3 regions of the Enterobacter sp. SA197 genome follow, and region 1 is predicted to be linked to each of the others. Evidence: predicted binding sites of a transcription regulator. Region 1 holds the regulator's gene; each other region holds the start of a gene.
The links. The regulator sigma-54, encoded in region 1, starts transcription at its own class of promoters, with help from an activator protein. The targets are predictions, from matches to a motif close to GTTGGCACANNTTTCGCTNT.

Region 1 (3,286 bases):
TAACTGCAAAGAATCTCGCTAAGGCCTATAAAGGCCGCCGTGTTGTGGAAGACGTGAGCCTGACCGTGAATTCAGGTGAAATTGTTGGCCTGCTTGGCCCGAACGGGGCGGGTAAAACCACCACCTTTTACATGGTCGTGGGTATTGTGCCGCGGGATGCTGGCAACATCATTATCGATGATGAAGACATAAGCCTGTTACCGCTGCATGCGCGCGCGCGTCGCGGTATTGGCTATCTGCCTCAGGAGGCGTCTATTTTCCGCCGCCTCAGTGTCTTCGATAATCTGATGGCAGTGCTGCAAATTCGCGATGATCTCAGCGCAGAACAGCGTATGGACAGAGCCAATGAGCTGATGGAAGAGTTCCACATTGAGCACCTTCGCAATAACCTGGGGCAGGCATTATCCGGCGGTGAGCGTCGTCGCGTAGAGATCGCCCGCGCACTGGCGGCCAATCCTAAATTTATTCTGCTGGATGAGCCGTTTGCAGGCGTCGACCCGATTTCCGTTATTGATATCAAACGCATTATCGAGCATTTGCGTGATAGTGGGCTCGGCGTGTTAATTACCGACCATAACGTACGAGAAACTCTGGCGGTCTGTGAGCGTGCTTATATCGTAAGCCAGGGCCACTTAATCGCCCACGGTACGCCGCAGCAAATCCTTGAAGACGAACACGTTAAGCGCGTATATCTTGGGGAAGACTTCAGACTCTGATAGGGTAGAGTTTATTGACGTGTTTAGTCGGAGAAGACTGCTCTGAATATGAAGCAAGGTTTGCAATTAAGGCTTAGCCAACAGCTGGCCATGACGCCGCAGCTGCAACAGGCTATTCGTCTGTTACAGCTGTCTACGTTGGAACTTCAGCAAGAACTTCAGCAGGCGCTGGAGAGTAACCCATTGCTGGAACAAACCGATCTTCATGAAGAAGTGGATACACAACAGTCTCAGGATAACGAAAGTCTCGACACCGTAGACGCACTCGAACAAAAAGAGATGCCCGACGAATTGCCCCTCGACGCCAGTTGGGATGAGATTTACACGGCGGGCACACCTTCCGGCAGCAGTACCGATTACATTGACGATGAATTACCGGTTTATCAGGGTGAAACCACGCAGTCATTGCAGGATTACCTGATGTGGCAGGTGGAGCTCACCCCCTTTTCAGACACAGACCGGGCCATCGCAACATCGATTGTCGATGCCGTAGATGACACTGGCTACCTGACCGTGTCACTGGAAGATATCCTCGACAGTATGGGCGACGAGGACATAGGCCTTGATGAAGTCGAAGCGGTACTTAAGCGCATTCAGCGTTTCGACCCGGTAGGGGTAGCGGCAAAAGATCTGCGTGACTGCCTGCTTATCCAGCTTTCCCAGTTTGCAAAAGAGACACCGTGGCGCGAGGAAGCTCAGCTCATTATCAGCAATCACCTTGATCTGCTTGCGAACCATGACTTCCGCACCCTGATGCGTGTCACTCGCCTGAAAGAGGACGTACTGAAAGAAGCGGTGAATCTGATTCAGTCGCTCGATCCGCGTCCAGGTCAGTCGATCCAGACAGGGGAACCTGAGTATGTCATTCCGGATGTGCTGGTTCGCAAACATAATACGCGCTGGGTCGTCGAACTGAACGCCGACAGTATTCCGCGTCTGCAAATTAACCAGCACTATGCCGCCATGTGTGGTGGGGCACGAAACGATGCGGATACCCAGTTTATTCGCAGTAATTTGCAGGATGCCAAGTGGCTTATAAAGAGCCTGGAGAGCCGTAACGATACTCTGTTACGGGTCAGTCGCTGTATCGTCGAACAGCAGCAAGCCTTCTTCGAACAGGGAGAAGAGTTCATGAAACCCATGGTGCTGGCTGATATTGCCCAGGCGGTGGAGATGCATGAATCGACCATCTCCCGTGTCACAACTCAGAAATACCTTCATAGTCCACGGGGTATTTTTGAACTCAAGTATTTTTTCTCCAGTCACGTGAGTACCGAAGGCGGAGGGGAAGCCTCCTCAACGGCCATACGTGCACTGGTGAAGAAATTAATCGCCGCAGAGAATCCTGCGAAACCATTGAGCGACAGCAAATTAACCTCCATGCTGTCCGATCAAGGTATCATGGTAGCGCGGCGAACCGTTGCAAAATACCGAGAGTCTTTATCCATTCCGCCGTCAAATCAGCGTAAACAGCTGGTCTGACCCAACCGATAAGGAAGACACTATGCAGCTTAACATCACAGGACAAAACGTCGAGATCACCGAAGCCCTGCGTGACTTTGTTAACACCAAATTCGCGAAACTCGAACAATACTTCGAGAGGATTAATCAGGTCTATATTGTGTTGAAAGTGGAGAAAGTGACTCATACCTCGGATGCGACTTTGCATGTCAATGGTGGTGAAATTCACGCCAGTGCGGAAGGTCAGGATATGTACGCTGCCATCGACGGTTTAATTGATAAACTGGCGCGTCAGCTGACAAAACATAAAGATAAACTGAAACAACACTAATTGTCCGGGCGGTCGTCTGGCGCGTAGCCCCCTACCGCAACCCGGTCGGGGGCTTATCTCCGACGACGCTTAGGTGAAATTATGATGAATAACGATTCCGCTCTCCAACTGAGCAATGTCCTTAACCAGGAATGTACCCGAAGTGGCGTTCACTGCCAGAGCAAAAAACGTGCCCTGGAGATAATCAGTGAACTTGCCGCAAAACAGCTGAGTCTGCCGCCCCAGGTCGTTTTCGAAGCCATTCTCACACGCGAGAAAATGGGCAGTACCGGTATTGGCAACGGGATAGCTATCCCTCACGGCAAACTGGAAGAAGACACCCTTCGCGCGGTAGGCGTGTTCGTACAGCTTGAAACGCCGATTGCCTTTGATGCCATTGATAATCAACCGGTTGATTTACTGTTTGCCCTGCTTGTTCCTGCCGACCAGACCAAAACGCACCTGCACACGCTGTCGTTAGTGGCGAAAAGACTGGCGGATAAAACGATTTGTCGTCGCCTGCGTTCTGCACAAAGCGACGAAGAACTGTATAAGATCATCACGCTGACAGAAGGCGAACAGGACGATGCATAACATTGTATTCACTGTTGCGCCAGGCGCTGTGAGGAGAAACTTTCCATGGTCCTGATGATCGTGAGTGGTCGTTCGGGTTCCGGCAAATCAGTCGCCCTGCGTGCGCTGGAAGACATGGGATTTTACTGTGTCGACAACCTGCCGGTCGTGTTGCTTCCTGAGCTGGCGAGAACGCTTGCCGACAGACAGACTTCCGCAGCCGTCA
Region 2 (3,286 bases), 550 kb from region 1:
CGGGTCGTAAACCCACTGGCAGACGCTGCACTGCATGCAAGGGCCGAGGTCCGCAGCGGCTCTGGCAGCACAGGCGCAGGCGGACTCCTCAACCGGCGTGGCTTTTACCGGCGCAGGCAGCGGAGCGAGCGCCCATTGGCGGGCAATATCCCGGCCATGTTCGCGGCACACTTCCAGGGCGTCAAAGTCCGGGCGCCATTTGGCTTTCAGGCTCAGAGACATCTCAAAGCCTGCGTCCTGCAAACGGGTGGAGAGACGATCGACCGCGCCGCCGCTCCAGCCGTGAGAACCAAAAGCACTGGCGCGCTTGTTACGAAAGCGCAGGCCGGTCATCTCTTCCACCAGACCGGCGATTTTCGGCATCATCACATTGTTCATGGTGGAAGTGCCTACCAGCACGCCTTTGGAACGGAAGACGTTGGTCAGAATGTCGTTTTTGTCGCTGCGGGCGACATTGAAGATTTTCACTGCCACATTGGGGTCGACTTCGTTAATGCCCTGGGCGATGGCGTCCGCCATCATGCGGGTGTTGTTGGACATGGTGTCGTAGAAAATCGTGATGCGATCTTCCTGGTAATCTGCCGCCCACTTCAGGTACAGCTCGACTATCTGGGTGGGGTTATCGCGCCACACCACGCCGTGGGAGGTAGCAATCATCTCTACCGGCAGGTTGAAACCGAGGATTTCGGTGATTTTTGGCGTTACCAGACGGCTGAACGGCGTCAGGATATTGGCGTAGTAACGCTGGCACTGTTCGAACAGTTCGGCCTGATCAACTTCATCATTAAACAGACGTTCGTCGCAGTAGTGCTGACCAAAGGCGTCATTACTGAACAGCACCGCATCACCGGTCATGTAGGTCATCATACTGTCCGGCCAGTGCAGCATCGGGGTTTCAACAAAGATCAGTTGCTTGCCATTGCCGATGTCCAGCGCGTCACCGGTTTTCACGGTGTGGAAGTTCCACTCCGGGTGATGGTGGTGACCGTTGATGGAGTCGATGGCGTTGGTGGTACAGTAAATCGGGGTGTTCGGGATGTAAGACATCAGCTCCGTTAACGCCCCGGCATGATCCTCTTCCGCATGGTTAATAATGATGTAGTCGATGGCGTTCAGATCGATCTCAGCGCGCAGGTTCTGCACGAACTCGCGGCTGAATTTGTGATCGACGGTATCGATGAGGACGTTTTTCCCTTCACGGATCAAATAACTGTTGTAGCTGCTGCCGCGCAGCGTCTTGTACTCGGTGCCATGAAAGTCGCGAACTTCCCAGTCACGTTGGCCAACCCAGTGAATGTTATTTTTTACATGAATAGTCATTTTACTTACCTGTTCGGAATGAAAGAAGTTGTGTTAGCTATATCAAAAGGCGTGCCAGTTTTTATGTGACTGATAAATTTTATTTTTTATTTAAGTAACCCGACAGGGGTAGTCATAATGACTACTATTTTTATGGTCAATATGACACCATCCATTGTCAAAATGACAGTGAGGCGAAAATGAGTTTTTCAGTGGATGTGCTGGCGGGGATCGCCATTGAATTACAGAGCGGAATTGGTCATGCGGACCGGTTTCAGCGTTTAATCACCACTCTGCGGCAGGTGCTTGAGTGTGATGCCTCTGCGCTGCTGCGCTACGAATCACGTCAGTTTATTCCGCTGGCTATCGACGGGCTGGCGCAGGATGTGCTGGGGCGCCGCTTCACCCTGGAAGGCCATCCGCGGCTTGAAGCCATTGCCCGCGCCGGGGATGTGGTGCGTTTTCCGGCCGACAGCTCACTGCCCGATCCCTACGACGGGCTGATCCCCGGTCAGGAAAGCCTCAAGGTACATGCCTGCGTGGGGCTGCCGCTGTTCGCCGGACAGAGCCTGATCGGTGCGCTGACCCTGGACGGTATGGCACCGGATCAGTTCGACAGTTTCAGTGATGAAGAACTGCGCCTGATTGCCGCTCTGGCGGCCGGGGCGCTCAATAATGCGCTGCTGATTGAACAGCTTGAAAGCCAGAATATGGCACCCGGTCCGGCGGCAACCTTTGAGCAGGTGGCCCATACCGAGATGATTGGCCTGTGCGACGGTATGCTGCAGCTGAAAAAAGAGATTGAGATCGTTGCTGCCTCGGATTTAAACGTGCTGATTAGCGGGGAGACCGGCACCGGTAAAGAGCTGGTAGCGAAAGCCATTCATGAAAATTCGCCACGTGCTGCTGATGCGCTGGTCTACCTCAACTGTGCCGCGCTGCCCGAAAGCGTGGCGGAAAGCGAGCTTTTTGGGCACGTGAAAGGGGCGTTTACCGGGGCCATCAGCCACCGCAGCGGTAAATTTGAAATGGCCGACAAGGGCACGCTGTTTCTTGATGAGATTGGTGAGCTGTCGCTGGCACTCCAGGCCAAGCTGCTGCGCGTACTGCAGTATGGCGACATCCAGCGCGTGGGTGACGATCGCAGCCTGCGGGTGGACGTGCGTGTACTGGCGGCCACCAACCGCGACCTGCGCGAAGAGGTGCTGGCAGGGCGGTTTCGTGCCGATCTCTTCCACCGCCTGAGCGTGTTCCCGCTGATTGTGCCGCCGCTTCGCGAGCGGAGGGAAGATGTGGTGCTGCTGGCGGGCTACTTCTGCGAGCAGGTGCGGCTGCGTCTGGGGCTGGGACGCGTGGTGCTCAGCCCGCGGGCGCGGGCGCAGCTGCTGGATTATCGCTGGCCGGGCAACGTGCGTGAGCTTGAGCATGCGATACACCGCGCGATTGTGCTGGCGCGCGCCACCCGTAGCAGTGATGAGGTGGTGCTGGATATTCACCATTTCGCCTTCAGTGAGGAGCCGGAACTGGTAACGACGACGGTGAAAGCTCTGCCGGAAACACCCAACCTGCGCGAAGCCACCGAGGCGTTTCAGCGTCGCATCATCAGCCAGGCGCTGGAGCAGCATCAGCATAACTGGGCGGCAAGTGCACGTGCGCTGGATATTGACGTTGCCAACCTGCACCGGCTGGCGAAGCGTCTGGGGCTGAAAGGGTAGATAATGACCGCCCGATTTTTGTCCCCGGCCCGTTTGCCGCCAGCGCCAGCAGGGTGACGCCGCGCCTGTCCTGGATGCCCCCTGGCGTGCTGTAGCCGCACGAATAAAATGATGGGCTTTTATCGGCGCGGTTGTCGTGCATTAACCTTGCACTGAATTGTTGAGATGAAGAAGGGTGCGCTTTTCAGATAAGAGAATAAGAGAACGATGGTGCTTCCTTGTGGAAGGCCGCATGCTTTACCATAATTCCTCCTGGTCGATTGTCTTGTTAA
Region 3 (3,286 bases), 620 kb from region 1:
GTTGATTAAAGAATTGAGGATCTGCCCAGCATCGGGCAACGAGCCACTCGCCATTCAGCAGTCTCCCAAAAGGTTGCACTAATTTAGTGCATTATAGCTTTTAACCGCTGTTAAAAGCCCGATATCTCAGGGTGGGCGGAGAAAAAAGCCCATCCGAAGATGGGCTACAGATGACGAACAAACTCTGCTACCAGGTGGCAAAGTTTGTTATCAATCTCAAGCCTGCCAGGGCAGGCTAAAAGTTTCCACGGCAACGAAATATCCTGCGTCTTTCTCGCCCCTGCCGCGTCGGCCGCTTTCGCGCACCCCAGTCACATAGGTTGCTATGCTCCTGGGGATTCGCTCAGTGGCCATCTTGCCGGGACAAGAAAAACGTTGGCTATTATTACTAAGGTATTAAACGCTGTAGTACAGTTCGAACTCTACCGGGTGCGGCGTCATGCGCACGCGGTCGTTTTCTTCGGTACGCAGTGCGATGTATGCATCGATAGCGTCGTCAGTGAACACGCCGCCCGCCGTCAGGAATTCGCGGTCTTCATTCAGTGCGTTCAGTGCTTCTTCCAGAGAGCCTGCAACCTGTGGGATCTCTTTCGCTTCTTCCGGCGGCAGGTCATACAGGTTTTTGTCCATTGCTTCGCCCGGGTGGATTTTGTTCTTGATACCATCAAGGCCAGCCATCAGCAGGGCAGCAAAGCACAGGTACGGGTTAGCAGCCGGGTCCGGGAAGCGCACTTCGATGCGACGTGCTTTCGGAGAGGCAACAACCGGGATACGGATAGAAGCAGAACGGTTACGGGCAGAGTAAGCCAGCATAACAGGTGCTTCATAACCCGGGACCAGACGCTTGTAGGAGTTGGTGGTCGGGTTTGCCAGGGCGTTGATCGCTTTAGCGTGTTTGATAACACCGCCAATGTAGTACAGCGCCTGCTCAGACAGACCGGCATATTTGTCACCAGAGAAGAGGTTTACGCCGTTCTTGGACAGGGACATATGGCAGTGCATACCGGAGCCGTTATCGCCGAACATCGGTTTCGGCATGAAGGTTGCTGTTTTGCCGAAACGGTGCGCAACGTTGTGCACTACATATTTATAAATCTGAATTTCGTCCGCTTTCTTGGTCATGGTGTTAAAGCGGGTTGCGATTTCGTTCTGACCTGCCGTCGCCACTTCGTGGTGATGCGCTTCAACCACCAGACCCATCTCTTCCATGATCAAACACATGGTGGAACGGATGTCCTGTGAAGAATCGACTGGCGGAACCGGGAAGTAACCGCCTTTCACACCCGGACGGTGGCCTTTGTTGCCGCCTTCGTATTTGGTGGAGGAGTTCCAGGCACCTTCGATATCATCGATAGCAACGTGAGAACCGGAGATGGACGCGCCAAAACGGATGTCGTCAAACAGGAAGAACTCTGGCTCTGGTCCGAAGAGAACGGTATCAGCAAGGCCGGTAGAACGCAGATATTCTTCAGCACGTTTAGCGATAGAACGTGGGTCACGATCGTAGCCCTGCAGAGTACCAGGTTCCAGGATGTCACAGCGAATGATCAGGGTCGATTCTTCGTAGAACGGGTCAATGAGCGCGGTAGAGGCATCCGGCATCAGAACCATGTCGGATTCGTTGATGCCTTTCCAGCCGCCAATCGAGGAGCCGTCAAACATTTTGCCTTCTTCAAAGAATTCGGCATTAACCTGATGAGCAGGAATAGTGACGTGCTGTTCTTTACCTTTGGTATCGGTGAAGCGCAAATCAACAAATTTCACTTCATGCTCATTCAGCATCGTCAATACGTGTTCAGCGGACATACTTAAACTCTCCCGGATTTTTTCATTGTCGTCGTGGTAACGAGGTCTGCAGATACTGCGTCAATCTGGCGGTGTTGCCATAAATTTTATAAAGCGAAATCTATGCCAACTTTTAAATGTCACTAAAAAGGCGCTATTATGCGCACCATAGTGCAAAAGGGCTGCACCATGATGGTCACATTGCACCAATATAGTGCTTTTATGTGAACAACAAGCACCGTATTGGTGCAATTTTTGTTAAAGTAGCCCAATTCCGCTTCGTGAAAGTGATCACAAAGCATCCCTGCGATACTTGTTTGCGGGGGATGTTTGTGATCCTGTTTTGTAGTGCGATTAATCCGTGTACAATAACGCGCTATTTCTAAATGCCTGAGGCAAAGTTGTGATCGAAAATCTGCGTAATATCGCCATCATCGCGCACGTTGACCATGGTAAAACTACCCTGGTTGATAAGCTGCTGCAGCAATCTGGTACCTTCAGTAACGAACGTGCTGAAGCCACCGAACGCGTGATGGACTCCAATGACCTGGAGAAAGAGCGTGGGATTACCATCCTCGCTAAAAACACCGCTATCAAATGGAATGACTACCGTATCAACATCGTTGATACCCCGGGTCACGCCGACTTCGGTGGTGAAGTTGAACGTGTAATGTCCATGGTAGACTCCGTACTGCTGGTTGTTGACGCAATGGATGGCCCAATGCCGCAGACGCGCTTCGTAACCAAAAAGGCCTTTGCCCACGGTTTGAAGCCAATTGTTGTTATCAACAAAGTTGACCGTCCTGGCGCGCGTCCTGACTGGGTTGTCGATCAGGTATTTGACCTGTTCGTAAACCTGGATGCGACTGACGAGCAGCTCGATTTCCCTATCATCTATGCATCCGCACTGATGGGTATCGCGGGTAACGATCACACTGAGATGGCGGAAGACATGACCCCGCTGTACCAGGCGATTGTTGACCACGTACCGGCACCGAACGTTGACCTGGACGGCCCGTTCCAGATGCAGATCTCTCAGCTCGATTACAACAACTATGTTGGTGTTATCGGCATTGGTCGTATCAAGCGCGGTAAAGTGAAACCTAACCAGCAGATCACCCTGATCGACAGCGAAGGTAAAACACGTAACGGTAAAGTCGGTAAAGTACTGACTCACCTCGGCCTGGAACGTATTGAGTCCACCGAAGCCGAAGCGGGTGACATCATCGCCATTACCGGTCTTGGCGAACTGAACATCTCAGACACGCTCTGCGATCCGCAGAACGTAGAAGCGCTGCCAGCGCTGTCTGTCGATGAACCGACTGTAACCATGTTCTTTAACGTCAACACCTCTCCGTTCTGTGGTAAAGAAGGTAAATTCGTTACCTCTCGTCAGATCCTTGAGCGTCTGAACAAAGAACTGGTACACAACGTGGCACTGCGCGTTGAAGAAACCGAAGACTCTGACGCATTCCGCGTTTCGGGTCGTGGTGAGCTGCAC

Region 2: the regulator sigma-54 is predicted to act here: its motif matches at 1,360-1,379, upstream of norV (anaerobic nitric oxide reductase flavorubredoxin).
Region 3: the regulator sigma-54 is predicted to act here: its motif matches at 1,897-1,916, upstream of glnA (glutamate--ammonia ligase).

What each region holds. Positions count from the first base shown of each region.
Region 1 is NZ_CP096393.1:4,430,640-4,433,925, forward strand. Features, by position in the region: gene lptB (LPS export ABC transporter ATP-binding protein) at 1-716, shown strand, start outside; gene rpoN (RNA polymerase factor sigma-54) at 765-2,198, shown strand; gene hpf (ribosome hibernation promoting factor) at 2,221-2,508, shown strand; gene ptsN (PTS IIA-like nitrogen regulatory protein PtsN) at 2,590-3,081, shown strand; gene rapZ (RNase adapter RapZ) at 3,127-3,286, shown strand, end outside.
Region 2 is NZ_CP096393.1:3,878,690-3,881,975, reverse strand. Features, by position in the region: gene norV (anaerobic nitric oxide reductase flavorubredoxin) at 1-1,320, opposite strand, end outside; gene norR (nitric oxide reductase transcriptional regulator NorR) at 1,500-3,014, shown strand.
Region 3 is NZ_CP096393.1:35,268-38,553, forward strand. Features, by position in the region: gene glnL (nitrogen regulation protein NR(II)) at 1-54, opposite strand, end outside; gene glnA (glutamate--ammonia ligase) at 397-1,806, opposite strand; gene typA (ribosome-dependent GTPase TypA) at 2,189-3,286, shown strand, end outside.